Regions from separate parts of the Exiguobacterium sp. SH0S2 genome, predicted to be linked through region 2. Evidence: predicted binding sites of a transcription regulator. Region 2 holds the regulator's gene; each other region holds the start of a gene.

Evidence for each region. Region 2 encodes Rex, which represses fermentation and respiration genes when NADH is low (regulators of the CRP and FNR family bind a similar motif). Its sites were predicted from a motif close to TTGTGAAATATTTCACAA; they were not measured.
Region 1: cydD (thiol reductant ABC exporter subunit CydD) is a predicted target of Rex. The motif match lies at 3,559-3,576, and genes of this name have one in related genera.
Region 3: EVJ21_RS12670 (cytochrome c oxidase subunit 2A) is a predicted target of Rex. The motif match lies at 1,621-1,638, and genes of this name have one in related genera.

What each region holds. Positions count from the first base shown of each region.
Region 1 covers NZ_SJVB01000002.1:641,313-646,841, reverse strand. The annotation lists gene arcC (carbamate kinase) at 1-142, shown strand, start outside; gene EVJ21_RS07965 (glycoside hydrolase family 31 protein) at 324-2,666, shown strand; gene EVJ21_RS07960 (Crp/Fnr family transcriptional regulator) at 2,788-3,477, shown strand; gene cydD (thiol reductant ABC exporter subunit CydD) at 3,606-5,330, shown strand; gene cydC (thiol reductant ABC exporter subunit CydC) at 5,327-5,529, shown strand, end outside.
Region 2 covers NZ_SJVB01000006.1:8,221-13,749, reverse strand. The annotation lists gene EVJ21_RS13410 (FAD-dependent oxidoreductase) at 1-70, opposite strand, end outside; gene EVJ21_RS13405 (YesK family protein) at 264-557, opposite strand; gene tatC (twin-arginine translocase subunit TatC) at 833-1,621, opposite strand; gene EVJ21_RS13395 (twin-arginine translocase TatA/TatE family subunit) at 1,625-1,843, opposite strand; gene EVJ21_RS13390 (redox-sensing transcriptional repressor Rex) at 1,843-2,499, opposite strand; gene EVJ21_RS13385 (ABC-F family ATP-binding cassette domain-containing protein) at 2,649-4,550, shown strand; gene EVJ21_RS13380 (hypothetical protein) at 4,547-4,954, shown strand; gene EVJ21_RS13375 (DUF2599 domain-containing protein) at 5,335-5,529, opposite strand, start outside.
Region 3 covers NZ_SJVB01000005.1:80,062-85,590, reverse strand. The annotation lists gene EVJ21_RS12680 (aldehyde dehydrogenase) at 1-619, shown strand, start outside; gene EVJ21_RS12675 (Crp/Fnr family transcriptional regulator) at 805-1,515, shown strand; gene EVJ21_RS12670 (cytochrome c oxidase subunit 2A) at 1,700-1,819, shown strand; gene EVJ21_RS12665 (cytochrome c oxidase subunit II) at 1,841-2,311, shown strand; gene EVJ21_RS12660 (b(o/a)3-type cytochrome-c oxidase subunit 1) at 2,312-3,997, shown strand; gene EVJ21_RS12655 (kinase) at 4,046-4,654, shown strand; gene EVJ21_RS12650 (GntR family transcriptional regulator) at 4,790-5,182, shown strand; gene EVJ21_RS12645 (ATP-binding cassette domain-containing protein) at 5,160-5,529, shown strand, end outside.

The DNA of each region.
Region 1 (5,529 bases), on a different contig from region 2:
ACCGAAAGTTCGGGCCGCCTTGCAGTTTGCCGAGTCGGGAACGGGACGCGTATCCGTCATCACGTCGCTCGAGCAGGCGCACGCTGCTGTCCGAGGAGACGTTGGGACGAGAGTCCGGCTCGCTGCGACGCTCCAACAATGATCAACGCCGTAGACATCTCGTCTACGGTTTTTTTTGTGCATAACGCGGACTGGCCGTTTTTGAACCGCGAACAAGGGGAAGGGTTGTTGTATGTCAAACCTGACATTGCTATCATCATCTGTGTAAACGGTTGCAATAATATGGGGGAAGGATGTGACGAAGAGCGGCAACGCTCGAACTTATGCGTCTATTTGAACAGGAGAACGTATACACAAAGCAAATGAAGCCACTTGCAGATGAACGTGCCGTCGTCCAAGGGAGCTGCTATCGCTTCACGGTATTGACGAGCCAGTTGATCCGGATGGAGTACGCCGAGGACGGTGTGTTCGAAGATCGACCGACCCAAGTCGTTTGGAACCGGGACTATGACGTCCCTGACTTCCGGATCATCGAGGACGAGAGTGAACTGCAAATCATCACCGATCACGTTCATCTGTATTATACGAAAGGACCGTTCGCGCCGAACACGCTCTACGTCGACGTGAAAGGGAACTTTAGTACGTACTATAGCCGCTACACGTTCAACGGCCCGGAACGGACGCTGAAAGGGACGGCCCGAACGCTCGATCATGTCGATGGAGCGACCGAGCTCGGGGAGGGGATCGTCTCCAAGCAAGGCTATGCCGTCATCGACGACTCGGACTCGTTTCTCATGACAGACGACCGCTTCGTTGAGCCGAGACGAAAAGGCATCCATGATTTGTACTACTTCGGCTACGGGCACGAATACAAGCAAGCGCTTCACGATTTTTATAAGCTGACAGGTCCGACACCTATGTTGCCGCGAAAAGCACTCGGCAACTGGTGGAGCCGCTACTGGCGCTATGACGAGACCGAATACAAAGGCCTCATGCGTCGGTTCAAAGAGGAAGACATCCCGTTCTCGGTCAGCGTCATCGATATGGACTGGCACGTCACCGACGTCCCTGAAGAGTACGGGAGCGGCTGGACCGGCTACTCATGGAACAAGAATCTGTTCCCGGACCCAAAAGGCTTCTTGACGTGGTTGAAAGAAGAGAACCTGCTCGTCACGCTGAACTTGCACCCAGCCGACGGGGTCCGGGCGTTCGAAGACCAATACGTGGCGATGGCCGAAGCGATGGGGCTCGACCCGTCGAACGGGGATCGCATCCCATTCGATTTCTCTGATAAACGCTTCATCCAAGCGTATTTTGAACAGATGCATCATCCGCACGAGGTAAACGGCGTCGATTTTTGGTGGATCGACTGGCAGCAAGGGTCGACATCGAAAATGGAAGGGCTCGACCCGATGTGGATGTTAAACCATTATCATGCGGCCGATATTTCCCGGGACGGAAATCGTCCGCTGATCTTCTCGCGTTATGCCGGACCGGGAAGCCATCGCTATCCTGTCGGTTTCTCGGGAGATACGCTCATCTCTTGGGCATCGCTTGCGTTTCAGCCTTACTTCACGGCGACGGCGTCGAATATCGGTTACGGTTGGTGGAGCCACGACATCGGCGGGCATTACCGAGGGTCGAAAGACGATGAGCTCGCCGCGCGCTGGGTCGCGTTCGGGGTGTTCAGCCCGATTATGCGCTTGCATTCGACGTTCAGTATCTTTAACGGCAAAGAGCCGTGGCGCTTCGGTCTCGAGTCCGAAAGGTCGATGAAGTCGTTTTTACGACTCCGCCACCAACTCATCCCGTATTTGTACACGATGAACCGGCGTAATCATCAGGATGCGCTCCCGCTCATCCTCCCGATGTATTACGATCATCCCGACGAAGAAGCGGCGTATGGCGTGCCGAATGAATACTACTTCGGCAGTGAACTCGTCGTATCACCGATCGTCGAGCCGATGAACAAGCGGCTTCACGTCGCGGCGACGAACGTCTGGTTGCCGACAGGCGATTGGTTCGACTTCTTTACGGGTCATCGCTACGAAGGTGATAAGTCGATCCGAGTGTTCCGTGGGCTTGACGAACAGGCCGTGTTCGCGAAAGCTGGAGCGATCGTCCCGCTGGCCGCTCATCGCTCTGGACGCAACGACACCGACAACCCGACCGATCTCGAAGTCGTCGTCTTCCCAGGGGCATCGAACACGTTCACGCTGTATGAGGATAACGGGACCGACCGGGCTTATGAGACCGGAGCTTACGCCGAGACGACGTTCACCCTCGACTGGGACGAGCGCAGCCTGCACGTTCATGTTACGGGTGACACGTCCGTCTTACCGTCAGACCGGACCGTCACATTACTCGTACGCGGGGTGACCGGTTCGGGTGAGTATAAACCGGAGACGCAGACGTTACGACTCGAACTCGGTAAAATTGATGAGGAAGTGACGGTGTCGCTCCCTGTCGAGGTGACGAACAACGGTCATCGACTGGAGCGCCTGTATCGCTTCATTGACCGCGCCGAGATATCTTACGATTTGAAAGACCGCCTCTACCGGATGGCGGCGTCGAAGACGAGACTCGAAGCGTGGCTGTTTGATCTCCATGCGCTCGAACTCGAACGCGATTTGCAAGATGCGATCATGGAATTGATGCTCGACTGAGGAGAGGGGGCAACCCCTCTTTTGTCTTGTCAGAAAACTGTCGGAATTTGAAAGCGTTTTCACAAGATGGGTCTCGTATACTAAAAGAAAGATGAACAGTTCGGGAAGCGAGGGATTGATCATGAGACAGCAATGGACAGTCGACGATTTAAGACAACTCGATATCTTCAATAAATGCACGAGCCGCGAGCTAGAGAGCTTGCTACCGCACGTATACTGTCGGACGTACCGCAAAGGGCAGCTTTTATTCATGGAAGGCGACCCGCGTGAGCGCGTTTACTTTCTAATCAGTGGGTATGTGAAGCTCGAGCGGTGCAATGAAACGGCGACCCATCAATACACCGACTACTTGAAGCCGAAGCAGCTGTTTCCGTACCGGGGACTGTTGACGGAAACGTATTACCAACATTCGGCGGAAGCGCTGACCGATATTGAAGTCATTTATATGCCGACGGATCGCTTTGAAGCGCTTGTCTCAAGAAATGCGACGATGCTCTTGCATATCGTCGGTCAGATGAATCGAATCCTTGACCTTCACGAACGCCGTGTTCAGGAAATCATCACGCCGAGCGCGAGCGACCGGGTGATCAATACGATCCATTACTTGATTGAAGACCTCGGAGAAAAAGAAGCCGACGGTGTGCGCGTACGTTGTCCGTTCACGACAGTTGAAATCTCGAGACTGTCGGGGACATCGCGCGAGACCGTGTCCCACATCTTGTCGCGACTGCGAAAAGAAGACATTCTCCAGTTCGACGCCCGTCAACTCGTGACGTTGCACCCTGAGTATTTCGAACAAGCGACACACTGACGCCACGCTGCATTCGTGGCGTTTTTTTTGCACGTCTCGATAAGCGAAGCGTTCGCTATGGACACTTACATCAGTTATAATTAGTGAGAATCATCACAAAGAAAAATTGTCATGCACGTTTAGAAAGGATGAACGCAGTGAAACGACTGCAAGCTCTCGCTTTGGCCGAGAAAGGACATATCGTCGGGCTCGTCATCGCCGCGGTGATGATCGGGTTGTCCATCTTGGCTCAGGCTTATTTGATCGTCGACGTCGTCGACCGAGTATTTTTAAAAAACGAATCGTTCCAAAGTGTCATCCCGTCTCTAGGTTGGCTCGTGCTCGCGTTGCTCGCACGTGCCTTGTTCGGGTATGTCTCGGGACGTATCGGTGCCAACTTGTCGGAACGGGCGAAGCGGACGCTTCGACGTCAACTGCTCGACCGCTACACATCGAATCCAATCGAGACGTCTCTATCCGGACAGTCCGGGAAGAAAGTCAGTGTCTATATGGATGCGGTCGATGAGGTCGATGCTTACTTTAGCCAGTACTGGCCCCAAGTCATCCAGACATCGATCATCCCGCTGCTCATTCTCGTCGTCGTCTTCAGTCAGCACTGGATCTCAGGTGTCATCATGATGGTGACCGCGCCGTTCATTCCAATCTTTTTCATCATCATCGGTATCGCGACCCAGAAGAAGTCTGAAGAGCAGATGGAGAAAATGAACCAGTTCTCGGGGAAATTTTTAGACGTCCTTCAAGGATTGACGACACTCAAGCTATACGGACGTGCCGAGCAAGAAGCGCAAGCAATCGAGAAGAGCAGTCTCGACTTCCGGGACGCGACGATGGTCGTCTTAAAGACCGCTTTCTTGTCAGGGCTCATGCTCGAGTTCATCTCGATGCTCAGCACCGGCGTCGTCGCTTTAGAAGTGGCGCTCCAGATGGTCGTTTGGCAAAACTTGACGTTTTTCGCCGGCTTCTTGATTCTCGTCTTGGCCCCGGAATACTATTTAGCGATCAAAGACCTCGGCAGCGCCTTCCATACGGGGCGTGGCAGCATGGGTGCGGCCGATCGCATCTTCGAGGCGCTCGACGCCCCGGACGATCGTATCGAATGGGGAGACAGACCGCTAACAAACCGGACGCCCGAACTCGTGCTCGATGCGGTCTCGTTCCAATATGAAGGGGGTCGCTTCACGCTCCACCCGCTGAGCGGGGTCATCCCGGCACGGTCACACGTCGCCTTGGTCGGCGCGAGCGGATCAGGCAAGACGACCGTGTTGAACGTGCTGTCCGGTCTTGTGAAACCGGACAGCGGCCGCGTCCTCGTCGACGGGGAGCCGCTCGAATCGTTCACCGATACGTCTTGGTACGGGACAATCGGGTATATTTCGCAAAACCCGTATTTGTTCGCCGGGAGTCTCGCCGCTAATATCGCCCTCGGTGAGACGGCGGACGAGACTGACATCATGCGGGCGGCTGAAGCCGCCGGCCTCGTCGAGGTCATCGCCAATTTGCCGGACGGGTTGAATACCGAGCTCGGAGAAGGCGGTTACGGATTGTCCGGTGGTGAGCGGCAACGCCTCGCTCTGGCTCGTGCCTTCTTGAAGCGTCCAGGTATCATCTTGTTCGATGAACCGACGACCGGTCTCGATTTGGTGACCGAGAGAATCGTTCGGCGCTCGATCGAGGAGTTGTCGCGTGACGCGACGCTTGTCACGGTCGCGCACCGTCTCCATACGATCAAGCAAGCGGACGCGATTTGGTTCATGGACGAGGGGAACCTCGTCGCGAACGGCACACATGAACAGTTACTCGCTGTCCCGGCCTACGCCGACTTGTTCACGTTACAGAAAGGGGTGAGAGGATGAACTCACTTTGGACGATCACAAAATGGATGATGAAAGAGAAAAAGGATATCATCCTCTCGATCTTCTTCGGTTATACGGCAGGCCTCGCGGCTGTCGCCTTGTTCGCGGCGAGTGGATATCTCGTGTCGCGGGCCGGCCTTGTGCCGCCCCTCTATGCGCTCATGGTACCGGTCGTCCTGATCAAGCTGTTCGGCGTCAT
Region 2 (5,529 bases):
CGTGCTTGGCGAGTAAGCCTTTGACTGCTGCTGTTCCTGCGTGTGTACATCCGATGACTGCGATTTTCATATGGTAGTCTCTCCTTTGAGTTGTAGGCAAGTTAGTGTTTGTGACAAATATCACATTCGCTTTCTGAACTTAGTGTACTATTTCACAAGAAGGTTTGACAATCCCTTTGCTCAGTTTTTCACGTAATTATGTCTAAAGTTTGAACGACGGTTATGACGACAAAAAAACCGCTCCGCGACCGGAACGGTTTTGATCATGAATTGGACGTGCGTCTCGCTTTCACCCAGTGATAGATGACGACACCGATATAGGTGACGAGCCCGATCACGTACAAACTGAAACCGATCAAACTCCAGCCCATCCCGTCCCAGCCCCGGACGAAGACGAGCCCGACCATGAACAGGACATAGCCCATCACCACGAGCGTCAACGGAAAGACGAGTCTCCGCCTGTATAGTAACTTCAAAAAAGATAGCACGACGAGTAAGAGCACCGTCGTCAACATCCCTGTGACGATGAGCGCGTCCCCGTAATATTCCCAAGCCATCGCTTCTCCCCCTGACGTGTGTTTGATTGGTTTCTATCTTAACATGTGACAAGAGTACTTCCTTGTTGCAGAAAAAGCGTTTACGACCAATATCACTTAGAACATGTGGTTTCAGTACGACATTTTGCGACCAAAAAGCACCGTTATGCCAACCGTGGTACTTGCCAACCGACAAGGAAAAACAGTCCGATCAACACGATGGCCAAGCCCCTTTTCAAGACACTTCCAGTTTAATGTACTCGCATAAAAAAACACCACGTCTCATGACGTAGTGTTCATTTCTCATTCATTTGCTTCATCAAATCCATCTGTTCTTTCACCATCGCCTCTTTCTCACGTCGGAGCACACCGCGGTACGTCACACGCGAGATCGATAAGCTGATCTCATATAAGAAGAAGAGCGGCAGCGACACCATGAGGTGCGACGTCAAATCCGGCGGCGTGATGAATGCCGCGATTACGAACAAGGCGAAGTAGGCGTACTTCCGAATTTTTGAGAGGAAGTACGGCGTCACGACACCGATGCGCGTCAAGAACATCGTCACGACCGGAAGTTGGAACAACAGTCCAAACGGGATCGTCAGTTGCAACAGGAACGTGAAATAGTTCGTCGCCCCGATGATTTGCGTCAGACCGAGGTCTTGCCCGAGGTCCGTCGAGATATCGAGGACGAGCGGGAACAACCAATAGTAGGCGAATGCGAGACCGATGAGGAACAAGATAAAGATGACCGGGATATAGGCGAGCGTCCATTTTCGTTCATTCGGATGCAGACCAGGTGCGACGAACGCCCACAGTTGATACAGTAGAAATGGACCCGATGCGACGAGCCCGATGACGAGCGCCAAGTTCAAGTAAATCATGAGCGGGTCCGCGACCCCAAAGGCGTTCAGCTCGAGCCCTCGTTCGACGAGGTCCGCCTGCAGATAGGCGAGCACGTATTTGACACTCGGCAAAGCGATCAGAAAGAAGGCAAAGACGACAAATGCCGACAGCATCAGTCGTCTCCGCAGCTCTGTCAAGTGATCGGACAGTGCCCGTTCTTGATCAGGTTGATGGCTCATGGCTTACTGCTCTTTCTTCTCAATTTCTTTCTTGTCGGTCTCATCGTGCTCTTTCATCATACCGTTCGTGGCATTTTTGAACTCACGGAGCGTCTGCCCCGCTGCCCGGCCGAACTCTGGCAATTTCTTCGGCCCGAAGAGGATGAGCGCGATGATGGCGATGACGAAAATACTGACGCCACCTGGGATACCGACGACGAGTGATGATTGTAGAAATTCCATTATTGATGGACCCCCTCAGCGGATGGATAGTGTTGCATAAAGTAAATGAGCGACTGGAGTTCGATCGACAAGTCGATATGATGGACGCGGACCGTGTCCGGTACAGTCAATCGCGCCGGCGTGAAGTTCAAGATCCCTCGAACGCCATAGCGGACCAAATCATCGGCGACCGGTTGCGCGTAGGCAGACGGGACCGTGAGGATGGCGACATCGATTTTGTTTTGCTTCATAATCTGTTCCATCTCATCGACGTGATGAATCGGGACACCTGACATCGTCGTGCCGACTTTTGTCTCGTCTGCGTCGAACCCGACGACGATATGTGTGTTATTGTTTTTAAGGAAGTTATAGTTGACGAACGCTGTCCCGAGATGACCGACCCCGACCAAGGCGACGTTCGTGATCTCGTCTTGATTCAGCGTCTTACGGAAAAATTCTAACAGATACTGTACGTTATAGCCATATCCCTTTTTACCGAGCGCACCGAAGTATGAGAAGTCACGGCGAATCGTTGCCGAATCGACCTTGACCGCCTCGCTCAGTTCAGCAGAAGAGACACGCTGTTTCCCTGACGAATGTAGGCTTTGGATAAACCGATAGTATAGTGGCAACCGTTTGGCTGTCGCTTGCGGAATCTTTGGTTCGTTTTGACTCAACGGAAAGAGCCTCCTTTTTACGACGCGTTTCAAACGAATCTGATTTCATACACCTTGATTGTAAACGAATTCACATAAGCACTCAATGAATATACCTGAAAAGGGGAAGAAATAAAGTATACTAAACAGAGAGAAAGGGGTTTTTTCACTTGATCCTACTGCAAGTCAACAACTTATCCAAATCGTTCGGCGTCGAGCCGATTTTAGAGAATGTCAAACTAGAAATCCAAGAAGGCGAACGCGTCGCCCTCGTCGGCCGCAACGGCGCCGGCAAGTCGACGCTGTTAAAAGTCATCGCCGGCGAGTACAACTATGACTCGGGCGACATCATGAAGCCAAAAGACGTGACGATCGGCTATCTCGCCCAAGACTCAGGATTAGAATCGAACGAGACGATGTGGAACGAGATGCTCACCGTCTTCACCGACTTGATCGAACAAGAGAAGACGCTCCGCCAGATGGAGCAAGACATGGGCTCGGAGCGGATCTTGAACGACCCGGCCGCCTACGAGCGTCTGCTTGCGGCGTATGACGAGGAGCAACACACGTTCAAAGACCGCGGCGGCTATCAGTATGAAGCGACAATCCGCTCGATCTTGCACGGGATGCGGTTTTACCCGGACGACTTCGAACGTCGGATCGATACGCTCTCAGGGGGACAGCGGACACGTCTTGCCTTAGCGAAGATGCTCCTGCAAAGCCCGGACCTGCTCATCTTGGATGAGCCGACGAACCATTTGGACATCGAGACGCTCAGCTGGCTCGAGAAATATTTGAGCGGCTATAAAGGTGCCGTCCTCATCGTCTCCCATGACCGTTACTTCCTCGACCGCGTCGTCTCGGTCGTCTACGAGCTGTCACGCAACCGCAGCCGCCGCTTCGTCGGGAACTATACGAAATTCCTCGAGCAGAAGGCCGCGCTTTACGAGCAAGAGAAGAAACAGTTCGAGTCGCAACAAGAAGAGATCGCCAAGATGCAAGACTTCATCCAACGGAACATCGCCCGGGCGACGACGACGAAACGCGCCCAAAGCGTCCGCAAGCGGCTCGAGAAGATCGACCGCATGGACGTGCCGGACGGTGACGAACGAAGCGCGGTGTTGTCGTTCTCGATCAAACGCCAAAGCGGGAACGATGTGTTGAGCGGCAGCGACCTCGCCATCGGCTACGAAGAACCGATCGCACAACACTTGCGTTTCCAACTGCAACGCGGCGAGTCGGTCGCCCTCGTCGGCCCGAACGGAGTCGGCAAATCGACGCTCCTCAAAGTGTTGACGAAACAACAACCACCGCTCACCGGTGACATCCGCTACGGTACCGGCGTCGAAATCGGCTACTACGACCAGGAACAACAGAACTTGTCGGACGCGAACCGCGTCATCGACGAGATTTGGAACGACTGGCCGCTCATGCGCGAGCAAGAAGTCCGCAGTCTGCTCGGCCAGTTCTTGTTCAGCGGGGACGACGTCATGAAACGCGTCCAAGAACTATCCGGCGGCGAACGGGCCCGGCTGACGCTCGCCAAGCTCAAGCTCGAGCAACCGAACTTGCTCGTCTTGGATGAGCCGACGAACCACTTGGACCTCGACTCGAAGATGATCCTCGAGAACGCGCTCGTCGACTATCCCGGGACGATCTTGTTCGTCTCCCACGACCGTTACTTCATCGACCGGCTCGCGACGCGTGTCTTAGAGATCACGCCGAACGGCATCGATGAGTACCTCGGCGACTACTCGTATTACGTCGAGAAGAAAGAAGAGCTCGAGGACCTTGCCCGGCTCGCCCGCGAGGAGACGAAACAAGTCGTCGTCAAGAAGCAGCGCGCCGACAAGGAACAGCAGCGCGAAGAACGCCGGTTGAAACAGCGGGTCGAAGAGATCGAGCTGACAATCGAGCGCCACGAAGCTCGGCTTGAAGAAATCGAGCAGCTGTTATGCGAACCGGACGTGTTCAACGACTTCGCCCGCGCCCAAGAGCTGTCGACCGAGTCCGACGCGACGAAAGAGTCGATCACGGAACTGTTCACAGAATGGGAGGAACTCCATTCATGATGCGTTCCCGTGCCATGCGGATCGATTGGATGCATGCGTTCCTGACCGGGTTCGTCTACATCGTGCCGAGTGGGACCGAGTATATCTCGGAACTCATCCGCGGCGAGGCGACGAACGTCCCGATCATTTTATTTTACTTCCTGCCGATTGTCGTCGGGTTTATCATCCAAACATGGTCCGGTATCATCATCAGCCTCTTCAGCGGCTTGCTTATGAGCACGTTGTTCATCCGGCTTGTCATTTGGCCGATCGATGTCACGGTGCATAGCTTTTATGCGCCTGGCTCGGTCTGGGGCCACTTTTATCGAGAGACGCTGTTCATGTGGGTGCTCGCGTTTATCGTCTACGTCGTGAGCCGGGTGAATATGTGGTATCGAAATAATTATCGACAACCGAAAAACTGACGAAAGAGCGCCAATCCGCGTATAGCGGAAGGCGCTCTTTTATTATGATCGAGTATGCTGTTTGAACGTAAAACCCATCGTTAAAAAGATGTAGGGGAATGCCAACAAAATTAAATGGAAATATCCTATACTACCAAAGATGACTTCATCTTGTGCCGGATCAGACATCTCGTCTAAGTAAATGCCTAGGCTGTAGCTATACCAAATCACGTAAGCATAAAAGAATGCTGAAATACCGTAAATAATCTTTCCAATAAGATTTGTTTTACTCGTAGTCACCCCTACTAAAAGAAGGATTGGATAGAGGATTAGCAACGCGATTACAATGAAAAATAACGAATCTGGTTCAAAGTATTGAATGTTCATAGTTTACCTCGCCTTTAATAGTCTGGATTACAAAGTGCTTTATACGTATCCAACAATGAAACATCCGGTCGATTCGTATCTAGATTCCAAGATGATTTCCAAATCGTAGTCGGGTTAACTGCATGACAGATAAATTGATCTTTGAGCTTCGGGCGGTTTGCCGTACTTGTCGCTTGATACGAAGCGTCTGCTACAACTTCAGACCACAT
Region 3 (5,529 bases), on a different contig from region 2:
GCTCGTCCACGAGTCGAAACGTGATGCGTTTCTTGAAGCAATCAAGCGGGAAGCGTTCCTGATGTTTGGGAACGGAATCGGGACAGAACGGTTCACCCGGATCGTCAGCGAGTCTCATTTTGATCGGTTGACGAGTTATTTGAGTCAAGGGGACGTCTTCTTCGGGGGAGCGACGGAGCGGGAAAGTTTGAAAATCGCCCCGACCGTCATGACGGATATTCATGATGGGGCTGCTGTCATGAAAGACGAGATTTTCGGACCGATTTTGCCGGTGCTGACGTATCGTCAACTCGATGAGGCGATCGAGTTTGTGTCCGACCGTCCGCATCCGCTCGCGCTCTATCTGTTCACGGAAACGAAAGCTGTCGAACAGACGGTGCTCAAGCATCTGACATTCGGCGGCGGTTGTGTCAACGATGTCCTCATGCATTTGACAAACCCGAACTTGCCATTTGGCGGTGTCGGGGAGAGTGGGATGGGGGCTTATCACGGACGCTATAGCTTTGAGGCGTTCAGCCATGCCAAATCAATATTACGCAACACGACAAAATTTGATGTGCCGATTCGTTATCCAAACTTTAAAGGTGCGGAGAAGCTGATCCGTCTCGTCTATCGCTGAGACTGATCTGAGACTGTAGACTTTCTACAGTCTTTTTTTTATGAGAACGAATTGAAAAATAGAAGATTGTTTGAAATGTCACATACTTTTGTGATCAGGGTGCTCACGCTACTGTATAATAAAGCCATAAATGAAACGTACGAGACATTCCAGGCACGAATGAATTGTGGAGGGAGCAGACGAATATGTCTACGAAATGTGGGACGACCGAACCGAACAGCTTTATCTTTTCAGCGGAGACGAAACAGTTATTGCTCGAAATGATGACACCTCAAGACTACCCGAAGGCTAGCATCGTCTGTTGGGAAGGTGAGAAGTGTGATAAATTCTTTTATTTGAAGAGCGGATCTGTCAAATTCACGAAGATCACGAAAAAAGGGAATCCAATCGTCATGTTCTTATATGGCGCCGACGATTTTTTTGGTGAGTTTGATATCGTCGACACGTTCCCGAGTTCTTACAGCATCGAGACGACGGAAGAAAGTGTCATTGGCGTTATTTCAAAGAAAGACATCGAGACTATCATGCAGCAAGACGCCAAATTTGCCGGTGACGTGCTGCGCTGGACGTCGATGATGCGTAAACATTCAGAGATGAAACTGCGTGATTTGCTATTGTACGGAAAGCCGGGAGCGCTCGCTTCGACGTTGCTTCGGATGGCGGCCATGCACGGTGTGGAGGAAGATGACGCGGTCGTCATCTCACGACATCCTTCCGATGGGGAGCTCGGTCAACTGATCGGGGCACCGCGTGAGACCGTCAACCGGATGATGAACCAGTGGCGAAAAGAAGGCGTCCTGACAACGACGGGAAACTCGATCGTCTTGCATGATATCGATTTCTTAAAAGAGCTGTGCCATTGCGAAGGCTGTCCGGCCGGGATTTGCCGATTATAACGAGGAACCGTCTCTTAGAGAGGCGGTTTTTTTGTCGTCTTGATTTGGCTAATTGTGAATTTTATGTGTGGAAACTACGCAAAATTGATGTGATTGTCACTTTTGAAGTGATAAAAGTCACATATTAAGTCGGGGTGAATTTCATACAATGAAAGAGGAAATTATAGCGAAAGGGGTCCTTCACGTGGATAAGAACGGTGGACAAGAACCGAATCTGAAAGGCACGTTTACATCGGTCATGATCGTCGCGGGTGTCATCATCGCCATGTGGTCGTCGGTCTTTTATTTATTTGTTACACGATAACGTCAAAAGGAGAAAACAAACATGCATATTCATAAGCTTGAAAAATATTGGTTGATCTTTGGCATCGTTCTATTAGGCGTGTTTTTGACAGTGCTCGGCATTTCGGCGTTTGCGGCCGGAAACCAGCCCGCATCGGACGCTGATTTGATCGACCCGGCGAAAGTGCATCAGACGGCGCCGTTCGATAAACCTGGACTTAATAAAATTGGTGATAACGAGTATGAACTCGTCATGGTCGCGCAGGCGTTCACGTTCACACCGGGTAACGTTGAAATCCCGAAAGGTGCGAAAGTGACGTTTCTCGTCACGTCACCGGACGTCGTCCACGGTTTCCAGTTGACGGGGACACCGGTCAACATGATGGTCGTGCCGGGACATATCAACTCGCTCACGTATACGTTTGAAGAAACAGGCGAATTTTTAATTCTCTGTAACGAATATTGCGGGACGGGCCATCACATGATGGCGACAAAAATTAAGGTGGTGGACTAAATGAACGACGTAGCCTCAAAACTGAAACAGTGGGAAATGGAGCGCGGTGTGCCGGTGCCGAGCATCGGTGTGAAAGAAGCGCGCCTCGCCTATGCCCACGTTGTCGTCTCGGTACTCGCCGTGTTGATTGGAGCGATCGCGGGACTCATGCAGACGCTCATCCGTACAGGAATCATTCCGGAAGTATTCGGTTACTATCAATTGTTGACGGCCCACGGTATCATGCTTGGTCTCGTCTTTACGACGATGTTTATCATCGGCTTACTTTACGCGCTGCTCGCCAAGTCGTTCGGACGGTTTGAATCGTTCCCGACACGTGTCGCTTGGCTCGGTTTTTGGATGATCATCGCCGGGGCGGTACTCGTGACGATCATGGTGCTCGCCAATAAAGCGACTGTACTTTACACGTTCTACGCTCCGCTCATGGCCGACCCGATCTTCTATGTCGGTCTCGTTCTCTTCGTCGTCGGTACATGGTTCTCGGCGTTCGCGATGTTCCGCATGTATGCGGACTATAAACGGGAACACCCTGGCGTCCATCCGCCACTCCCAGCGTACATGAGTATCATGACGATGTTGCTCTGGGTCATCGCGACACTCGGTGTTGCCGGGACGATTTTGTTCCAACTGCTCCCGCTCTCGCTCGGATGGAAAGACACGGTCGGGATTGAACTGAGCCGGACGTTGTTCTGGTACTTCGGTCACCCGCTCGTTTACTTCTGGCTCATGCCGGCCTATATCGTCTGGTATACGGTCGTGCCGAAAGTCATCGGTGGGAAGATCTTCTCGGACGCGCTCGCGCGGATGGCGTTCTTGTTATTCCTCTTGTTCTCGTTCCCGGTCGGTTTCCACCACCAGTTGACAGAGCCGGGGATTGATCCGTTTTGGAAGTTCGTCCAAGTCATCTTGACGTTCCTCGTCGTCATTCCGTCGTTCATGACGGCGTTCTCGCTGTTCGCGACGTTCGAGCTGCGGGGACGCGCTCTCGGAGCACGCGGTCTGTTCGGTTGGGTCAAAAAGATGCCGTACGGCGATGTGCGTTTCCTCGCCCCGTTCGTCGGGATGTTGTTCTTCATTCCGGCTGGTGCCGGCGGTATCATCAACGCGTCGCACCAATTGAACGCGATGGTCCACAACACGCTTTGGGTCACCGGTCACTTCCATATCACGGTCGGAACGGCCGTCGCCTTGACGTTCTTTGGAACTGCCTATTGGCTCGTACCGGTACTACGCGGACGTACACTCACGAAATCAATGAACCGTCTCGGTTTGATTCAGACGGGGACGTGGGCGTTCGGGATGTCGATCATGTCGTATGCGATGCACATCTCAGGCCTTCAAGGTAACCCGCGTCGGACCGGTCCGGCGACGTATTTCTCAGACGCGTTGACGCGTGAATGGATCCCGTACCATATGGCGATGGCAATCGGCGGGACGATCCTTCTCGTCTCGGTGCTCATCTTCGTCTATTCGATGTTCAACCTGTCATTCCTCGCACCAAAAGGTGAGGAAGAGTTCCCACTCGCGGAAACGGAAGAGGCGGCAATGGAGACGCCACGGTTCTTTGAGAACTGGAAGCTCTGGATCACGGTCACGTTCGTCTTGATCGCATTCGCCTACACGGTTCCGATTTGGCACTTGATTGAAAGCGCGCCTCCGGGAGCGAAAGGTTGGGTGCTCTGGTAAACTGAAGTCAGCCTCTAGGGCTGACTTTTTTGATTTGGGGGAGAACGTATGGAGACGTTACAGGAAGTGATTCGTGAAGCATACGCTAACCGTGTCCACGACCGGCCGTTCATCGTCGCGATCGACGGCTTGAGCGGGGCCGGGAAGACGACGCTCGTCGAACAATTGAGTGGTATCGCGCCGAACGAACTGCTTCTACATATTGATGACTTCATCGTCGAACGGCATCGGCGCTATGAGACGGGGCAGCCTGAGGCGGTGGAATACTATGCGCTCCAATGGGACGTCGATCTGCTCGTGAAGATGTTGTTCGAGCCGTTGTCCCGAGGTGAGACGCGTCTGACGTTGCCATACTACGAGCGAGACGAGGACGCGATTGTCATGCGGACGATCGATGTGGCTCCGAATGCGCTCGTGTTGATTGAAGGCATCTTCTTATTGCGGGACGAGTGGCGGTCGTATTTCGACTACATCGTTTATCTTGACTGTCCACGCGAGACGCGTTACGAGCGTGTGCTAAATCGCGATACGTATATCGGCGATTTAGCGGCACGGCTCGCCAAATATGAGCGCCGCTACTGGCCGGGTGAAGCGCACTACATCAAGACGGTCAATCCAGTGATACGAGCCGACTATATCGTCCGCTCATCAAACTGACGCATCCTAATCAATGAGGATGCGTCTTTTGTTTTGGATTGTTTTGGGAAATTATTATTGACAGTCAAGTGTATTACGGTAATAATACAGTCAGATAGTGTATTAGTCGCATCATACACTTAGAGAGGTGACAACATGATCATTCAATTTAACACGAGGTCTCCCGTCTACATCCAAGTCGTCGACTACTTCAAAAAGAAGATGGCGCTAGGCGAGTTGAAGGCGGGCGAAGAGATGCCGTCGCGGCGAGAGCTCGCGACCGAACTGAAAATCAATCCGAACACCGTCCAAAAGGCGTTCAAGGAAATGGAGGAACAGCAATTGATCACGACCGAACGCAATCGTCCAAGTCGGGTGACGACGGACGACCACGTATTAAAACGAATTCGGACCGAACTCGTCGATGAGGCGGTCGCTGTCTTCGTCGAATCGATTCAAGAGCTCGACGTCACGATGGACGAGCTCGTCAGCAAAATCAAACGGCAATACGGGGAGGGGAATCTCGATGATCGAGGTACTGGGAGTTAAGAAGCGTTACCGCAAAAAACAAGTCATCGAAGATGTGTCGTTCACGGCCAACAAAGGCGAGATCACATGCCTCATCGGTCTGAACGGGACCGGCAAGTCGACGATTTTAAAAGGCATCATGGGGCTGACCCCGTTCGATCAAGGCAACGTTTTGATTGACGGCAAGCCGATCGATTTGAACAACGTCGCGTTCGTACCGGACCATTCGACGTTTCCGATCCACTTTTCGATCGAGCAGTGCGAAGCGTTCATGCGCGATTTTTATCCGAAGTTCGACACGAAGTTGTTCGCTAGACTCGTCGACGAGTTCAAACTGTTTCCAGAAGACAAGTTGAGTGAACTGTCGA